DNA from 2 places in the Ornithinibacillus sp. 4-3 genome. Region 1 is predicted to be linked to the other one. Evidence: a T-box and tRNA genes for the amino acid it is inferred to sense, from the RefSeq annotation. Region 1 holds a T-box; the other holds one or more tRNA genes.
What was found. The T-box of region 1 lies ahead of pheS (phenylalanine--tRNA ligase subunit alpha). A T-box ahead of a tRNA ligase gene usually reads a tRNA of that ligase, here a tRNA-Phe.
Positions count from the first base shown of each region.

Region 2: it has a tRNA-Phe gene. The T-box ahead of pheS (phenylalanine--tRNA ligase subunit alpha) is inferred to sense a tRNA for this amino acid. The anticodon was not compared.

Region 1 covers NZ_CP162599.1:2,235,870-2,244,840, reverse strand. The annotation lists gene AB4Y30_RS11030 (heavy metal translocating P-type ATPase) at 1-1,996, shown strand, start outside; gene AB4Y30_RS11025 (flavin-containing monooxygenase) at 1,915-3,042, shown strand; gene AB4Y30_RS11020 (DUF1294 domain-containing protein) at 3,250-3,516, shown strand; gene AB4Y30_RS11015 (TVP38/TMEM64 family protein) at 3,584-4,147, shown strand; gene AB4Y30_RS11010 (dUTP diphosphatase) at 4,212-4,700, shown strand; gene AB4Y30_RS11005 (M42 family metallopeptidase) at 4,765-5,841, shown strand; gene AB4Y30_RS11000 (lytic transglycosylase domain-containing protein) at 5,887-6,567, opposite strand; gene sspI (small acid-soluble spore protein SspI) at 6,677-6,898, opposite strand; gene AB4Y30_RS10990 (TrmH family RNA methyltransferase) at 7,025-7,762, shown strand; T-box leader at 7,814-8,058, shown strand; gene pheS (phenylalanine--tRNA ligase subunit alpha) at 8,102-8,971, shown strand, end outside.
Region 2 covers NZ_CP162599.1:2,025,249-2,034,219, forward strand. The annotation lists gene AB4Y30_RS09950 (hypothetical protein) at 1-78, shown strand, start outside; gene AB4Y30_RS09955 (hypothetical protein) at 89-655, shown strand; gene AB4Y30_RS09960 (peptidoglycan D,D-transpeptidase FtsI family protein) at 708-2,765, opposite strand; gene AB4Y30_RS09965 (superoxide dismutase) at 2,908-3,519, opposite strand; tRNA gene AB4Y30_RS09970 (tRNA-Phe) at 3,790-3,865, opposite strand; tRNA gene AB4Y30_RS09975 (tRNA-Ser) at 4,111-4,203, opposite strand; tRNA gene AB4Y30_RS09980 (tRNA-Ile) at 4,214-4,290, opposite strand; tRNA gene AB4Y30_RS09985 (tRNA-Met) at 4,389-4,465, opposite strand; tRNA gene AB4Y30_RS09990 (tRNA-Met) at 4,478-4,536, opposite strand; tRNA gene AB4Y30_RS09995 (tRNA-Met) at 4,643-4,719, opposite strand; tRNA gene AB4Y30_RS10000 (tRNA-Asn) at 4,725-4,796, opposite strand; gene AB4Y30_RS10005 (Na/Pi cotransporter family protein) at 5,125-6,750, opposite strand; gene AB4Y30_RS10010 (NfeD family protein) at 6,868-7,506, opposite strand; gene AB4Y30_RS10015 (IS1182 family transposase) at 7,611-8,971, opposite strand, start outside.

The DNA of each region.
Region 1 (8,971 bases):
TTTTGGAGCTTCAAAAATTTATGTAAAAGGGAGAACAACCATTGAGGAACTAGAAAGAGCAGGAGCATTTGAAAATTTAAAGGTGCGAGGTGAAAAAGAACAAAAAGTAGATTATCCACCTTTTTGGAAACAAAAAGAGAATATAAAGGTCTATATTTCAGCTCTATTACTCCTGGTTAGTTGGTTTTTAGGAAAACAAATAGAAGAAGCTCATATCTTTGTGACTATTGGGTATGCAACGTCTATTCTAATTGGTGGTTACACACTCTTTATTAAAGGTCTTAGAAATCTCATTAGATTACAATTCGATATGAATACACTAATGACCATTGCGATTATTGGGGCAGCTATCATAGGCGAATGGTTAGAAGGGGCGACGGTTGTTATCCTTTTTGCCATTAGTGAAGCATTGGAGCGTTATTCCATGGATAAAGCTCGTCAATCCATCGAGTCCTTAATGGATATTGCACCAAAAGAAGCCTTAATTCGTCGAGAAAATCAAGAAATGAGTATCCATGTGGAAGATATTCAAATTGGCGATATTATGATTGTAAAACCTGGTCAGAAATTAGCGATGGATGGAACAGTTTTTAAAGGAACCTCTACCTTAAACCAAGCTGCCATTACAGGTGAAAGTGTTCCTATTACAAAAACAATAGATGATGAAGTTTTTGCTGGAACATTAAATGAAGAAGGCTTGCTGGAGGTTAGAGTAACAAAGAGAGTGGAAGATACCACGCTTTCAAAAATTATCTACCTTGTAGAGGAAGCGCAAGCAGAACGAGCACCTTCTCAAACATTTGTTGATAAATTTGCTAAATACTATACTCCGGCTATTGTCATTTTAGCTATGTTGATTGCTGTTATCCCCCCATTAATTATTGGTGGGGATTGGAGTACATGGGTTTATCAAGGTCTAGCTGCACTTGTAGTTGGTTGTCCTTGTGCCTTGGTTATTTCTACTCCCGTTGCTGTAGTGACTGCCATTGGAAATGCTGCTAAAAATGGTGTGTTAATTAAAGGTGGTGTCTACTTAGAAGAAACGGGAAATCTTAAAGCCATTGCTTTTGATAAAACAGGAACATTAACAAAAGGCGTCCCTTCTGTCACAGATATTGTAACGTATAGCAGAAGCGAAGACGAACTATTGATTATTACAGCAGCAATTGAAAAAGGCTCACAACACCCTCTTGCCTCCGCTATTATAAGAAAGGTGGAAGAAAAAGGATTACATTTCAACAATATATCTATGAAAGAATTTCAATCGATTACAGGAAAGGGCGTTAAAGCAAGGATAAATCATGAAATATATTATGTTGGAAGCCCAAGTCTTTTTGAAGGATTGCATAATCAAATAAGTAATAAACAAAAAGAAACGATTATCGATTTACAAACGGCAGGAAAAACGGTGATGATTTTAGGAACAGAAACAGAGATCCTTGCATTTATTGCAGTTGCAGATGAAGTAAGAGGATCATCCAAAGCAGTCATAAGTAAATTAAAACAACTTGGTATCGAAACAGTCATGCTGACAGGTGATAACCAACGAACTGCAAAAGCAATTGGTCAACAAGTTGGGGTTACGGATGTTAAAGCGGATTTATTGCCAGAAGATAAGTTGACTTACATTAAAGAATTTCGAGAAAAACATCAAAATGTAGCAATGATTGGTGATGGTGTAAATGATGCTCCAGCACTTGCAGCTTCTACGGTTGGAGTAGCCATGGGCGGCGCAGGAACTGATACAGCCCTAGAAACAGCAGATATTGCTCTTATGTCGGATGATTTGAATAAGCTACCATATACTGTTCAGTTAAGCCGAAAAGCATTAATGATTATCAAGCAGAATATTATCTTCTCTCTGGGTATTAAAGCTATTGCTTTACTGTTAGTCGTTCCTGGGTGGTTAACATTGTGGATAGCGATATTTGCAGATATGGGAGCGACATTACTTGTGACATTAAACAGTTTACGATTATTGAGGATAAAGAAATGAGAAATTCTATGGCATATGATGTAATAATAATTGGTGGCGGGCAAGCTGGTTTAGCTATGGGATTTTCACTAAAACGAAAAAGCATTCCTTTCGTCATTCTTGATGAGAATGAACAATCTGGTATGTCTTGGCGAAATCGTTATGATTCATTACGTTTATTTACTCCCAGAAGCTACAGTCAATTACATGGTTTTCATTTAAAAGGTGATCCAAAAGGATTTCCAGATAAAAATGAAATTGCAGATTATTTATCTACTTTCATAATACATAATGAATTGCCCATAATTTATCAGCAAAAGGTCGTCAAATTAACCCAGAATGAGAAACAACAGTTTTTAGTCATCACTCAAAATAAAACGTATAAAGCTAAACAAATAGTTATTGCTACTGGTGCTTTTTATACTCCTTTTGTTCCAAATATTCATGATGGCACAGCAAGCTTTGCAATCCATGCTTCTAAATATCGGAACCCTTCTCAAATACCAAATGGGAATGTGTTAATCGTAGGTGCTGGTAATACGGGTGTTCAAATTGCTGCGGAATTGAGTAAAACACATCAAGTTATACTATCACAAAGCAAACCAATGAAAAGTTTTCCTCAAAATATTGCTGGACGAAGTCTCTTTTGGTGGTTAGAAACATTCCGAATTGGTCAGGCAAAGCCAGATTCTTTTGTAGGAAAAATGTTAAGGAAAAGAGAGCCTTTAATAGGGAATGACTACAAAACAGTTCAAAATAATGCAAAAATTGTAGGCAAGTTAAGCGAAATTAAAGATGGTAAGGCATTCTTTAATAATGGTATTTCTAAACAAATACAAAATGTGATATGGGCAACTGGTTATCGAAATGATTATTCATGGATACAAATTGATGGAATTTTAAATGGTCATGGCAAACCATTACACGCTTTGGGTGTTACGAATGTAGTTGGGTTGTATTTCATAGGGTTAAGTTGGCAGAGTAGAAGAAGTTCAGCCCTTATATATGGCGTTAGTGATGATGCAAAATATATAGCTCAGAAAATACAGGAACTGGAAGTAAAATAGTAAACTAATGTAGTTATGAGATAGTGGTTTAACATCAATTAACATTCACAATGGATCCATTCAGTGCTAATATAAGTGCAAACTTACATTCATTCGTTAAGCATTCTATTATTGTGAAATGAAGCTCGTGACTGTTTCCAATCCTTATAAATCAGTTATATCTTGTACTTTTTTGTAAAAACTAAGCACAAGCCAGGGAGGGAAATAATGGATACAATCCTAATGTCTTATTTACTTATCATCAATCTTATTGCATTGCTCACTATGGCAATAGATAAACAAAAAGCAAGACGCCGCAAGCAAAGAATTTCTGAGAATTCACTTTGGTTTCTTTCCGTGATTGGTGGAGCTCTTGGGGTGTGGATAGGTATGTATCTATGGCGTCATAAGACGAAGCATCGGCAATTTGTACTTGGTGTACCTATACTTTTCTTGATACAAGCAGCATTGCTTCTATATTATTACTTCTCATAAGCGCCTATCTTCCAACATATATATCAAAGAGAAAGTGGTTTGATTTTACATGATGGGAGAGACAGCGATGGAATCTATTCATGAGCATTTATATTACCTCATTCATCATCAAGTTTATGATGCGGTCATTTTATTTATATTTATCCATATTATTCGTCCATTTTTATTTATTCCAGCTATTGTGCTTTGTATTGCTGGAGGCGTTATTTTTGGACCAATTACAGGAATCATACTATCATTAATTGGTTTTGTCTTATCAAGTTTTATCTTTTATTTAGCGATGAGCACATATCCAAATGCAATGAAAAAATTGATTCAAATGAAGCAGAAGTTATTTGGTAAGTATACACATCTCTCAGTAGGGTATATTACAATGCTTCGCCTTATTCCATTTATGCATTTTCAATTATTAGCATTTTGTATTTTGGAGCAGTCTGGAAACTTCAAGGAATATATAAAAAATACGATTTTAAGTACCGTACCCTTTGTATGTATTTATACAATTGTAGGTAAAAGCATAAATGAACACTTTAGCCTTTATAGCATGATTTTGCTAATGATTGTAATCCTCATGATGCTTAGTAACAGAAAGAAATTACAGCGTCTCAGATGGAATGAGTTTTTTATTTAAAAGAAACATTCATCCGATATATGATAAACTAAAAGGAACATAAATGTAGAAAGAGGTTTTACTTGTGGAATGGAATAAACTATTTGCGATGCAGAAAGAATTAGACTCCTATATTGAGGAAAATAAGCAACTAACAGAAAGAGATGATTTATTTACAAAAAAAATCTTAGCATTATTAGTAGAACTTGGTGAATTAGCAAATGAAACTCGTTGCTTTAAATTTTGGAGTTCCAAAGCAAGTAGTGAACGCTCAGTAATTTTAGAAGAATATGTTGATGGTGTGCATTTTATATTATCCTTAGGCATTGAAAAAGGTTTCACAATTGATGGGCTATATGTAGAAAAAGCTAAAAATGGGCAAACAGAACAGTTTCTTGATGTGTTTGAAAAGGTGCTTCAGTTTCAAAAGAATCCAAATCAATCAAGCTATAATGAGCTTATGATTTCTTATTTACAGCTTGGAGCATTGCTTGGTTTTTCCGAAGAAGATGTGCAGCAAGCATATGTTGAAAAAAATGAAGTTAATTTCGCAAGACAGGACCAAGGGTATTAATTTTCTTATTCAATAAAATAGCGTTATAATTAGGAAAACATATACTATAGGAGGATTATTTCGTATGGATGAAACATTAAAAATGTTTAAAGCATTAACTGATGCAAATGCAATTTCTGGACATGAAAAAGAAGCAAGAGATGTAATGGAAAAATATATTACACCATATGCAGATAAAGTCTATACAGATAATTTAGGTAGTTTAATTGCGGAAAAGACTGGTAACGCGAATGGTCCCAAAGTAATGATTGCTGGGCATTTAGATGAAATTGGTTTTATGGTTACTCGAATCGATAAGGATGGATTTATTTATTTCCAGACAATTGGTGGCTGGTGGAGTCAGGTGATGCTTGCTCAACGTGTAACAATCATGACGAGAAAAGGCAATGTAACAGGTGTAATTGGTTCAAAGCCTCCACATATTTTATCAGCTAAAGAACGTAATAAAACAGTGGAAATTAAAGATATGTTTATTGATGTGGGTGCAATGAATAAGGAAGAAGCTGAAGAATTTGGGATAAGACCAGGAGATTCAGTTGTGCCATATTTTGAATTTGTACCACTAAAAAATGAAAAAATGTTATTAGCTAAGGCTTGGGATAACCGAATTGGTTGTGCGATTGCAATTGAGGTATTGAAACGACTACAAGACGAACAGCATCCAAATACAGTATATGGGGTAGGTACTGTTCAAGAAGAAGTAGGACTTCGTGGTGCTCGTACATCAGCACATGCAATCAAGCCAGATATTGCCTTTGCTGTTGATGTTGGTGTAGCAGGGGATACGCCAGGTGTATCAGATAAAGAGGCTGATAGCAAGCTTGGAGAAGGACCGCAAATCATTTTGTATGATGCATCTGCAATTTCTCATAAAGGACTTCGTGATTTAGTTATCGAAGTGGCGGATGAGAAGGAAATTCCTTATCAATACAGCTCTATACCAGGTGGTGGAACAGATTCGGGAACGATTCATCTTACTGCAAATGGTGTACCATCTGTCTCCATTACGATTGCAACACGTTATATTCACTCACATGCTGCTATTTTGCATCGAGATGATTTTGAAAACGCAGTGAAACTATTTGTGGAAGTCATTAAACGTTTAGATTATGATACAGTAAAAAGACTTATATTAGCTTAAAATATCAAAGAACAGAGCGATGAAATTTCATACGCTCTGTTCTTTTTAGGCATAATATTGGTTCAATACTTTTTTTACATAGTTTTGAGTTTCTTTAAATGGTGGAATGCCATTATATTTATTTACATTGCCTGGACCAGCATTATAAGCTGCTAATGCAAGCTCAATATTGTTGTCATAACGATCCAGCATTTCACGCAAATATTTTGTACCACCATCGATATTTTGTGCATTATCATATCGATTAGTAACACCTAAATATTTTGCAGTAGCTGGCATCAATTGCATTAATCCGGCAGCACCAGCATGGCTTTTCACATTTGGATTATAATTTGATTCTGTTTTAATAACAGAATGAATTAATTTTTCATCTATATTATATTTAGTAGCGGCTTCCTGAATAATACTATTAAAAGGGGTATTTGGTACATCCCCAGAACTTATTTGAGATTGTTTAGTTAACTGCTCCATAACAATTGGATTACTTGGAATAGGTGCAGTAGTTGGTAAATCTAAGGGTGTAGGAGTATAAGAAACATGCGAGTTCGGAGTCTCATTATGCTCGCCTATTTGATTTTTCCATATCGCCATATTGATTTTATCTTGAAGCATTTGTTGAAATGAGAGATCAACAATAGGAGAATGCATGGAAAATGAATCTGCATTCGAATTTAAAATAGACATTGCTTGATATTGCATAATGGATTGATAATCTTTAACAAGCATTGGTTTACTCCTTCTTCAAAATGCTGAAGAATCCTCTAGAAAAGGCTATAACATTGGTTTTCCTCGCACTTATATCATACTGTGCATCAGTAAATTAATCAAGCTTCAATTAACTTGTTAATTGTTCTTTAATTCCTTGTTCTAAAGAATCAACCATCGTTTTTCTCTGCTCTGTGTCTGATTCAGCCCAAATTAATTCAAATAGGTAGCCTAAACCAGGTAATGTCTTTTCTTCACCTGATTGAATTGCTTCCTTAATTGTAGCTTCCAGTTGCTCATGATCGTTTGTAGACAAGTTAGCAAGAATTGCTTTACGAATATTTAAATCCAATTTTATTCCTCCAATATCATTAATAGATTTTTAAAAAGCTGATAAAGCTATATCTTCTAATAGTTTGACCGAAGTATATAAAAATATGTATGATGAATGAATAATATATGGAATAGGATGGAAAAGATGATTACATCGATTCAAAATCAAAAAGTAAAACAATGGAATAAATTAAAAACAAAAAAAGAACGAATAAAGACAAGTAGTTTTCTTATTGAAGGTTTTCACTTAGTTGAAGAAGCATGGAAAAGCAATTGGCAAATTCATGAAATTATTCTTCAAGAAAACATACCGCTTCCAAGCTGGTGTGAGAATTTTCCAGTGGAAATTGTAACAGAGTCTGTATTTAAAACAATTGCTCAAACTACCACTCCACAAGGAATTGCGGCAGTTATAAGCATGAAAAAATATCATACTTACACTGGGAATCAGGTTCTACTAGTGGATGAAATTCAAGACCCGGGAAATTTAGGGACAATCATTCGTACAGCAGATGCTGCTGGATTTGCTACTATTATTTTAGGCAAAGGTACTGTTGATATGTATAATGAAAAAGTCATTCGTGCAACACAGGGATCATTATTTCATATCCCCGTAATCGAAGCAGACTTGCAGGAGGAAATTACGAAGCTGAAGCAAAATGATTTTGCGATTTGGGCTGCAACTTTAGAGAATGCAGTTCATTATACAGAATTAGCCGTTCCTGAAAAAACGGCTTTAATTGTCGGTAATGAAGGTGCAGGAATCAATTCAAATGTGATGAATTTAGCTGATCAAGGAGTTAAAATTCCGATTTATGGGAAAGCAGAATCGTTAAATGTTAGCATTGCTGCAGCGATTTTGATGTATTATATTAAGAATTAACTTGCAATCCCTATTGATATTTCTTATAATGGACACGACGAAATCAAATATATAAAAGCAATGAAGGAACAAAGTAACGGTATGTTAACAAGTTTAGGGAGGAGATGCCATGACTGAAAGCATTTCTATTGTGTTATCGTTATGATTCACTCTGGAGCTGACACCAGGATTTGAAAGACTATTTATATGTTTTTCAATAAAGGTGTTCTGGATTATTAATCCATTATCAATGCGAAGTTGAGTACATAAATTGTACTAACAAGGGTGGTACCGCGAATGTTAACCTCGTCCCTTTTTTGGGGATAGGGGTTTTTTTATTTTTAAAAGGAGGTTTTCTAGTTGAAGGAACAGTTGGTAGAGATTCAAAAAGAAGCTTTAGCTAAAGTGGCTGAAGTAGAAACATTAAAAGAATTACAAGAGATTCAGGTTGCCTTTCTAGGAAGAAAAGGTTCTATTACTACCGTGTTAAGAGGGATGGGGAAATTATCGGCTGAGGAACGCCCAGTTATTGGTGAATTAGCAAACAATGTCCGAGAAGAAATCTCAGGAGCTATTCAAGGTAAGCAAACAGTGCTTGAGGAAGCTGCTCTAGAAGAACAATTACAAAAAGAGGCGATCGATGTTACTTTACCAAGCTATCCTGTGAAGTTTGGAGGACCTCATATTTTAACTTCCATTATTGAAGACATTGAAGATTTATTCATTGGTCTAGGGTTTGAAGTAAGAGAAGGTCCAGAGGTAGAAACAGATTATTATAATTTTGAAGCGTTAAATTTACCAAAAGGTCATCCAGCTCGTGATATGCAAGACACTTTCTATATTACGAATGAATTATTATTAAGAACACATACATCACCTGTTCAGGCTCGTACAATGCAAGCATATAAAGGACAGCAACCTGTTCGTATGATTTGTCCAGGAAAAGTGTATCGTCGTGATAATGATGATGCAACACATTCTCATCAATTTAACCAGATTGAAGGATTGTATGTAGATAAGAATGTACGTATGAGTGATTTAAAAGGAATTTTGACAGAATTTGCGAAGCATATGTTTGGGCAAGATCGTGATATTCGTTTACGACCAAGCTTTTTCCCATTCACAGAGCCATCTGTTGAAATGGATATATCATGTAAAGTGTGTAATGGAAAAGGATGCTCTGTATGTAAAGGAACAGGTTGGATTGAAATTTTAGGAGCAGGCATGGTA
Region 2 (8,971 bases), 210 kb from region 1:
TACTCTATTGAAGATATTGCACAACGTACAGATTTAAGTCCAAATGATGTACAAGCCATCTTGAAAAACAGTAAGTAAGGAGGATAATATGAAACAGCCTATCAGTTTTTTTGGAATTGGGATAATCACAGCTTGTTTCGTCTTTTTAATTGCCAATTTCTTTATAGATGATACAGCAGAGACAGCAGAAGAATTAAGCTATGATGAGCTTGTTGCTGCTGCTCAAAAAGAAGGTTATCGTGTTATTTCGGAAGATGATTACATCTCTATGACCGTGAATAAAAATGGTAACGATGAAAAAGCAGAAGATGAAGCAAATGACGAAAACCAAGATACAGAAGAAGAAAATAAAGATGAAGATGCTGCTAAAGAAGACGAAGAAAAAGAAGAAAAGAAAAAAGAAGAAAAGAAAAAAGAAGAAGAGAAAAAAGAGGAACCTAAAAAGTTCAAGCTTAATGTTAAATCTGGTATGCTAAGCCCAGAAATCAGTCAAATTCTTGAAGACAATGATATTATTGATGATGCATCAGCATTTAACAGATTTATAGAAGATGAAGGTTATGCAACATACATTCAATTAGGTGAACATGAATTAACAGATCAAATGACCGATGAAGAAATAGCTGTTGTTATCACTAAAAATAGAAGACCTTAATTAAAGAACAGCCATGATAAAAGGAAATTTCCCTTTTATCATGGCTGTATTTTTATTCTTCATCTTCATTTTCGTGTTCTTTTGAGTCAAAGTAGGCATCCATAATTCTTTTACCAATTTTGTGGTTTACACTATCTCCAGAATTTTTTCCGATATTTGGAACAATAATCGCAAAAGCAACTTCTGGATCATTATACGGAGCATAGCCTACTAAGCTTAAATTCTCTGTATCGTATTTTACACCATCTACAAAAACCTCATTTTCAGCTGTTCCTGTTTTTCCTGCTACCTGATGTGGATTATTACCCCAGTGTGTTCTCGCTGTTCCGCCACTAGCATTAAAAACCTGACGAAATCCCTCTTGTACACGGCGAATTTCTGAATTATCCATATCAATCCGATTTAATACCTCTGTTTCCTGTCTACGATAAACGGATCCTAAAGTATCTTCATATGGAACTGGGTTACGAATTTCTTGCACTAAATGTGGTTTAACCCGGTAGCCATCATTTGCGATTGTTGAAACATATTGCGCTAGTTGTAATGTCGTAAATGTATCATACTGCCCAATCGCATAGTCCATTAATAAACCGGCTTTTCTTTCATTGCCAACATATCCTGTAGATTCAAATGGAAAATCAATTCCTGTTTTCACACCTAAACCAAATTGATGGAAGTAATTACGCATCTCTTGAAACGCCGCTGGGTCAAAGTCTACTGCTTTATCATAACTATAATTGTATTCTCCACCCATTCGTAATGCAATATAAAACATATAGACGTTTGAGGATCTTCTTAGTGCATCATAATCATTGACCCAACCTAAATTGTTATATGATCCTTTTGCTGGTGTTCCTCTAATTTTCATTTTCTGATCGTTAAAGCTTTGCCCAGGTACAATAACACCAGATTCATAGCCGGCTAAAATTGTCGCTCCCTTGACTGATGAGCCTGGACGATGTGCATCATAAATCGTTTTAAAAGCGGCATTTTCCACTTCCCCTGTTTCTCGATTATAATGTTGGCCAGACATTGCCAAAATTTCACCAGTTTTCGGATTCATTACAACAGCAAGCGCATCTTCCATATGTCTGTTCGCATATGGATGAGCTCGAATAATTTTGCTTAATTCGTCTCCAACAATCTCATCCACTTCTGCTTGGAAGTCCATATCGACTGTTAAGATTAAATCTTTTCCTCGTTCACCTGGAACGATGACAGTAGAATCAATCACTGTACCGGATTTACTTGTTGTATATTCAATTTGTTCCTTACGTCCTCTTAAAACATCTTCGTATTGCTCTTCTAAGCCACTTCTACCTACTCGATCATTACGGCTGTATCCTCTTGCTAAATAATATTGTTCTCTTTCTGCTAAGATTCCTTGTTCTTGGGATGTAATCGAACCAAGGAAGCTATTGAAAACATCTTCATATGGATATACTCGATCCCAATCCGTTGTCGCATTAATTCCTGGTAGATCACTTAAATGCTCAGCAATCATTGCATATTCTTCGGGAGTTACATCTTCATTTTTAACAATTTGTGGTGTTAATGCAGATGCCTTGTCTAACTCTCTTTTAATCGCAATAACCTCTAATTCTTCATCCGTAAAGCCTTCTATTTCTTCATCCGTTATTCGTTCTAATATTAAATTATATTGTTCCGCATTTTTTAAATCTGCTGCCTCTTCTTCAGATAATCTCTTAACAGCTTCTTCTTCATTTTTCAAATACCAATATTCTCTTTTATTACGTGGTGTAATAGCATCAATACGTTTTTCATCATCCATAGAAATAAACTCTGCTAATTTTTCAGCTACTTCTAATTTATCTTTAGCTTGAACACCTTTTTGTGGTGTATATGTGATGGAATACATTGGCTTATTATCAACAACTACATTATGATTCCGATCAAAAACCTTACCTCTTGGAACAGGAATTTTTGTTACATCCTGAATCGTTCGATCTATTTCTGTTTGATAGGATTCACCATTTAAAATCTGCACAATCCCTAATTGAATAATCAAAATAGAAAACATCAAAAACACTACAAAAAATAATAAGTTTAATCGAAAGGGAAGTTGTGCTCTTTTTTTCTTTTTCTTCATTTATCTATCTCCCCGTTTATGAAATAATCTCTAACTATTATAACATCTAGCCTATGATATGCTACTGTTTCCTATTATTTTCTTTCAAAATAAAAAGAACACATGGATAATTATCCATGTGTCCTATATATATGTTAAACAATTATTTTGCTGCTTCGTAATTTTTCGCTACTGCATCCCAATCTACTACATTCCAGATTGCTTTAGCGTAATCAGGACGTCTGTTTTGATAGTTTAGATAGTAAGCATGCTCCCAAACATCTAAACCGAATAATGGAGTTTTACCTTCCATAACTGGGTTGTCTTGGTTTGGAGTACTTGTAATTTCTAATTCACCATTATTTACTACAAGCCATGCCCAACCTGATCCAAAACGACCTGCTGCTGCCGCTTCAAAATCTTCTTTGAACTTGTCAAAGCTACCAAATTTTTCATTGATTTTATCAGCTAATTCACCTGATGGATTTCCTCCACCATTTGGAGATAATGTATTCCAAAATAAGCTATGGTTAGCATGTCCCCCACCATTATTACGCACTGCTGTTTGAACGCTTTCAGGTAAGCTATTTAGATTTGTAAGTAAGTCTTCTAAAGACTTATCTTGTAAATCTGCATGCCCCTCTAACGCATTGTTCAAATTAGTTACATACGTGTTGTGATGTTTTGTATGATGGATATTCATTGTTTCCTTATCGATTGTAGGTTCTAATGCATCGTATGCATAAGGTAATTCTGGTAATTCAAACTTTGCCATATTTAGAACATCTCCCTTTATTATTTTAATTTAATGAAAGTTCATTACTTTCTATAGTTAACATTACCAAAACTGGAAGGTTCATGCAAATTTTTAGCTTTAGGTAATGATTAACCTACCCTCTTGTTATAGTATGTACATTCCCAAAATCCATTCCCCTTAAACGTATAACATTTAATTAAAATCTTAATTTAAATCTATGAAATGGATCTATTAGATATTTTTAAGCAAAATAAAAACAAGCTACCCATAATATGCTTGTTTATCAAATGGTGGCTCGGGACGGAATCGAACCGCCGACACAAGGATTTTCAGTCCTTTGCTCTACCGACTGAGCTACCGAGCCATTATTATATGTAATTTTATATTTGCATCTAGCTCCAAAATTGGTTTCGAAGTTTATTCAATGGTGCTTCCTTTGCTCGTCGTGTTGCAAGCTATTTCGATGATGTCGCACTCCTCGCATGCCTGCATATAGAAGAGGTTTCGATGAAGTGTACGGCATGCTCTACCGATTGAGCTACCGAGCCATTTATTATATGTAGATTTATATCTCAATTAATCTAAAAATTCTATGTAAAAATAAAAAAATGGAGGAGGAAGAGGGATTCGAACCCCCGCGGGCTTTGACACCCCTTTCGGTTTTCAAGACCGACCCCTTCAACCAGACTTGGGTATTCCTCCGTATGCTAAATGGTGGACCCTGCAGGACTCGAACCTGCGACCAATCGGTTATGAGCCGATCGCTCTGACCAACTGAGCTAAGGGTCCCTTTACAAATAGGAAATCTTCCTTCCTATAAGTTTCGAATCCGCATCCCAGCTATTTACAAGCATGTAGCATCTATGCGAAAATTTAATTCAAAAAAATGGTAGCGGCGGAGGGGATCGAACCCCCGACCTTACGGGTATGAACCGTACGCTCTCGCCAGCTGAGCTACACCGCCAAAGGCTCCACAGGTAGGATTCGAACCTGCGACCAATCGGTTATGAGCCGATCGCTCTGACCAACTGAGCTAAGGGTCCCTTTACAAATAGGAAATCTTCCTTCCTATAAGTTTCGAATCCGCATCCCAGCTATTTACAAGCATGTAGCATCTATGCGAAAATTTAATTCAAAAAAATGGTAGCGGCGGAGGGGATCGAACCCCCGACCTTACGGGTATGAACCGTACGCTCTCGCCAGCTGAGCTACACCGCCAAAGGCTCCACAGGTAGGATTCGAACCTACGACCGATCGGTTAACAGCCGATAGCTCTACCACTGAGCTACTGTGGAATTATACTAATTTTTTTGTCGTTATTTAATAATTGCGACTTTTTTAATATAACATAGGGAATAATCTATGTCAATATTTTACTTCCTAATAACTTTCTTATTATGTAAGTTATGGTTATTGCGCAAGTTCGACAACAAATATAACTATATCATCACAGAATTGAAATGGCAATATGTTTTATTAGAATTAATTTTTAAAAGCACAAATAAATTATTTCTCTTCTCTAGAGTATCCCAAAACCTGATAACTAAACTATTTAGAAGAAGAAAAAAGGCGAGTTTCCCCACCTCTTTTTCATTCTAATACATGTTCAAAAGGACTCTTCTATTATTTTCTTAATACTTCTTCTGCAATATTAACAGCATGATCAGCAATTCTTTCTAAATCATTGACAATATCAACAAAAATCATACCTGCTGTTGCATCACTTATTCCTTCGTTCATACGAATGATGTGTTTTTTACGGAATTTTTGTTCCATTTGATTAATCAGATTTTCTCTTTGTAAAACGGTTAATGCTTCTTCTTTATCTATATGATTTAATGCATAAATCGACTGTCTTACATTCAATAATGCTAAGTCAAACATATTATTAATATCTTCTAAAGCCTCTTCTGGTAATTGAACTTTATTGGTCACTTGGTATTCAATCGTTTCGATGATATTTTCAAAATGATCTCCTATTCTTTCTATATCGCGAATGGTATCCATTAAACTTGTATGCTCTGCACTTTCTACCTCAGACATTGTTTTAGATGATATGTCAATTAAATATTTTGTAATTTCCTTATCTAAATGATTTAAAGCACCTTCTATTTTCATTGCTGTAGTTGCGTGATGAGGTTGTTTCGTTGTTAAAAATAAGTAAGTTTCATCAAGGCCTTTGCACGCAATATCCCCCATCCGAATCACTTCTGATTTAGCTTGTGATAAAGCTACTGTTGGCGAACGTTGAATAAAAATAGGATCTAAATGCTTCGCTTCATAATCTACAATAATTGCTTCACCTGGAATTAACTTAGTTACTATCCATGCGAGTACACCAATTAATGGTAATTGAATAAATGTATTAAACGTATTGAAACTACCATGAGCAAAGGCAATTGTCATTTGTGGATTTAGATTAAAACTAGCCTGTAAATATGCTACATATGTAGTAAAGAAATCTAAAAAGATAAGAAAAATCACTGTTCCTAGCAGATTAAAAATAACATGTGTCAAAGCCGCTCGTTTAGCAGCTACACTTGTCCCAATTGCAGCAAGCACTGCGGTCATTGTTGTTCCAATATTATCTCCGAATAATACTGGCAGCGCTGCATGAAGATCAATTGCTCCTTCTGAAAAAAGACCTTGTAATATCCCAATAGTTGCACTTGAACTTTGGACAATTAATGTGAAAAAAGTACCTATTACAACACCTAAAACAGGTGTAGAACTCATATTGATCGCTAGCTCTTGAAAGGATGCCAGATTGCTTAAAGGAGCCATTCCACTTGTCATTAAATTAATTCCAAAAAATAATGCTCCAAACCCAAAAATAGCTTGTCCAATCGAAGTAATTCGTTGATGTTTAAAGAAAAAGATTAAGAAACTACCGACAGCAATAATTGGTAAAGCAAAATCTCCAATATCTAATCCAATAATAAAGGCAGTAATCGTTGTTCCAATATTTGCTCCCATAATAACACCAATTGCCTGTCTCAATGTCATAAACCCTGCATTTACAAGCCCAACTGTTAATACAGTAGTACCAGAGCTACTCTGTATAAGCATTGTAACAAGCATTCCTGCTAGCACTCCAAGTAGTGGGTTACTTGTAAATCGATCTAGGATTTCTCTTAATCGTTCTCCTGCTGAATTTTGTAATCCTTCACCTAAATATTTTATACCTAGAAGAAAAATTCCTAATCCTCCGATAAATTCGAATAGGAGTTTCATAAAATCTATTTCCACAAATATCTCAACTCCAATCAAATAACAAATAGACTTCCTGTAGACTATTATTCAAAAGAAAAAGTCTTATGTAAAGGATATACGAAGGAATTAACATTTTCTTTACAACTTCTCTTTTTAGGAATTAATTTTTCTAACTAAAATTCTCGTTCCATCAACCTCTTCTACTCTAATTGGTGTATCTTTTTCAATCCATTCAGCATTTGAAATTCCACTGTATTCTTTACCATCTATTCGTATCGTGCCAATAGGACGTAAATCAGTTAAACTAACTCCTTCTTGCCCTACCAATGCCTTGTATTCCTCGTTCATGGAAGAATAGCCTGCTTCTGAGGTTAACCGATCTGATAATGTTAACTTCGACCAAAGCTTTCTTTTTCTTGTTTTAAATATTTTTAATAACAAGAAGGATGCCCCAGCTCCTAGTAATACACCGATAACTGCATATAATCCAGCAGTTAAGTTTGGTGCAGATAGTGCAACTGCTATAAGAACAGAAACAATCCCAATAGTACCTATTGTCCCATCATTTATGAATTTACCATCTATAATAATCAAAGCTAATCCAATCAAATAAATAATAATCATTAATGTCAATGATTCCGTTTCAGCATAAGTAGTGAAATAAAATGTCATTGTACCAATACCTAAAAGAGCAAATATAGCTCGCATATTAACAAGTATTTCACCAAATAAAAATAATGTTCCTAATCCTGTAATCAACATTGCCATTGGATCCTGTAGTAACCAATCCATTCTGATATCCCCCTTTATTTATTATTATATTTTAAGTATTTCTATTATAACATGTTTTAAAATTTACTATTATGCAAAAATCCCCGGAATAACTGATTTAAAACCTATTTTAAAAAAACAAAGGACGAGGCTGTCCAATAAGCCCCCAAAATAAAACAAGAGGAAGAAAAATAAATCATTTTTCTCTTCTTGTTTTTCATTTGTAAAAAATTCCTGAAAAGTAGCCTGCGAAGCTCAGCTATTTTCAGGATATTGTGGGCTATTGCCACGATCCCGAATTCTGTGTGGACTTTATCGATACCCCGTAAAGAAAATCTACGGAACGACCGATTGCCCTTGATGTGACCGAAAACACTTTCTACTTCCACTTTTCGTTGGGCGTAGATTGCTGCTTCCTCTTCACTTTCAAGGGCTGCTTTTGCCTTAGCTTTCATTTCTTCAAAGATTGTATTCCAAAAAATTTGTCTGTTCCCCTTTGCCTTCGTACACTGGGGCTTCAATGGACAATCCAAACAACTTTCACATTCATAAATTTTATAACTCTGCACATAACCAGACCTATTCTTCCGATTGAGATATTTTTTGAACACGACTCTTCGGTTATTTGGGCAGATATAATCATCCTCATGGGCACGATAGGTCCAATTTTTAAAGTTTTTAATGTCTTTTTTGTACGCTCTTTTTTGTTCTTTGAGATAGGTGCCATAGGGTATTAAAAATTCAAAACGAGGGGATTTCTCTTCACCAATCGCATATAAATAATTTGCTTCACTTCCATAACCTGCATCGGCAATGATCCGTTGAGGCATCGGAAGGTTAGAAGCTGCCAACTTCTCCAAGTGTGGAATAAAACACCGAGTATCATTTGGTCGTTGATGCACGGAGTAATCGACAATCAATTGATTTTCTGTGGCCATTTGTACATTATAGCCTGGCTTCAACTGTCCATTTCTCATATGATCTTCTTTCATCCGCATAAACGTGGCATCCGGATCTGTCTTGGAAAAGCTGTTTCGATCTCCTAAGATGGTTTGATAGGTCTGATACTTTTCCATACGTGGAAGAAAGTTCTCACGTATTTGTTTCATTGGTTTTTTTAAGGTGCTACGACGAGAGCGGAGCTGTTTTCGAAGCTGACTTTCTTCCGTATTTTCGATAGCTTCAGAAAGGGCATCTACTTTTTCTGCTAGTTGATTGGCAATCGCTTCTAAGTCTTCCGCAGTCGCTTCTTCTTTAGAATGGCTTATCTCTAGCTCTTCCTGTGCGGCAATCGTATCGATATGTGCCAACGTTTCCTGGATGCGTTGCTTTAACTGCGCCTCCCATCGCACGGTTGATTTTTTCCATACGAAAGAATACTTATTGGCATTGGCTTCTATCTTTGTGCCATCCAAGAAGTAGTTTTCCATCGTAATCCATTGATCTTCTATCAGTTGCAGAATCATCGTTTCAAATAGCTGATCCA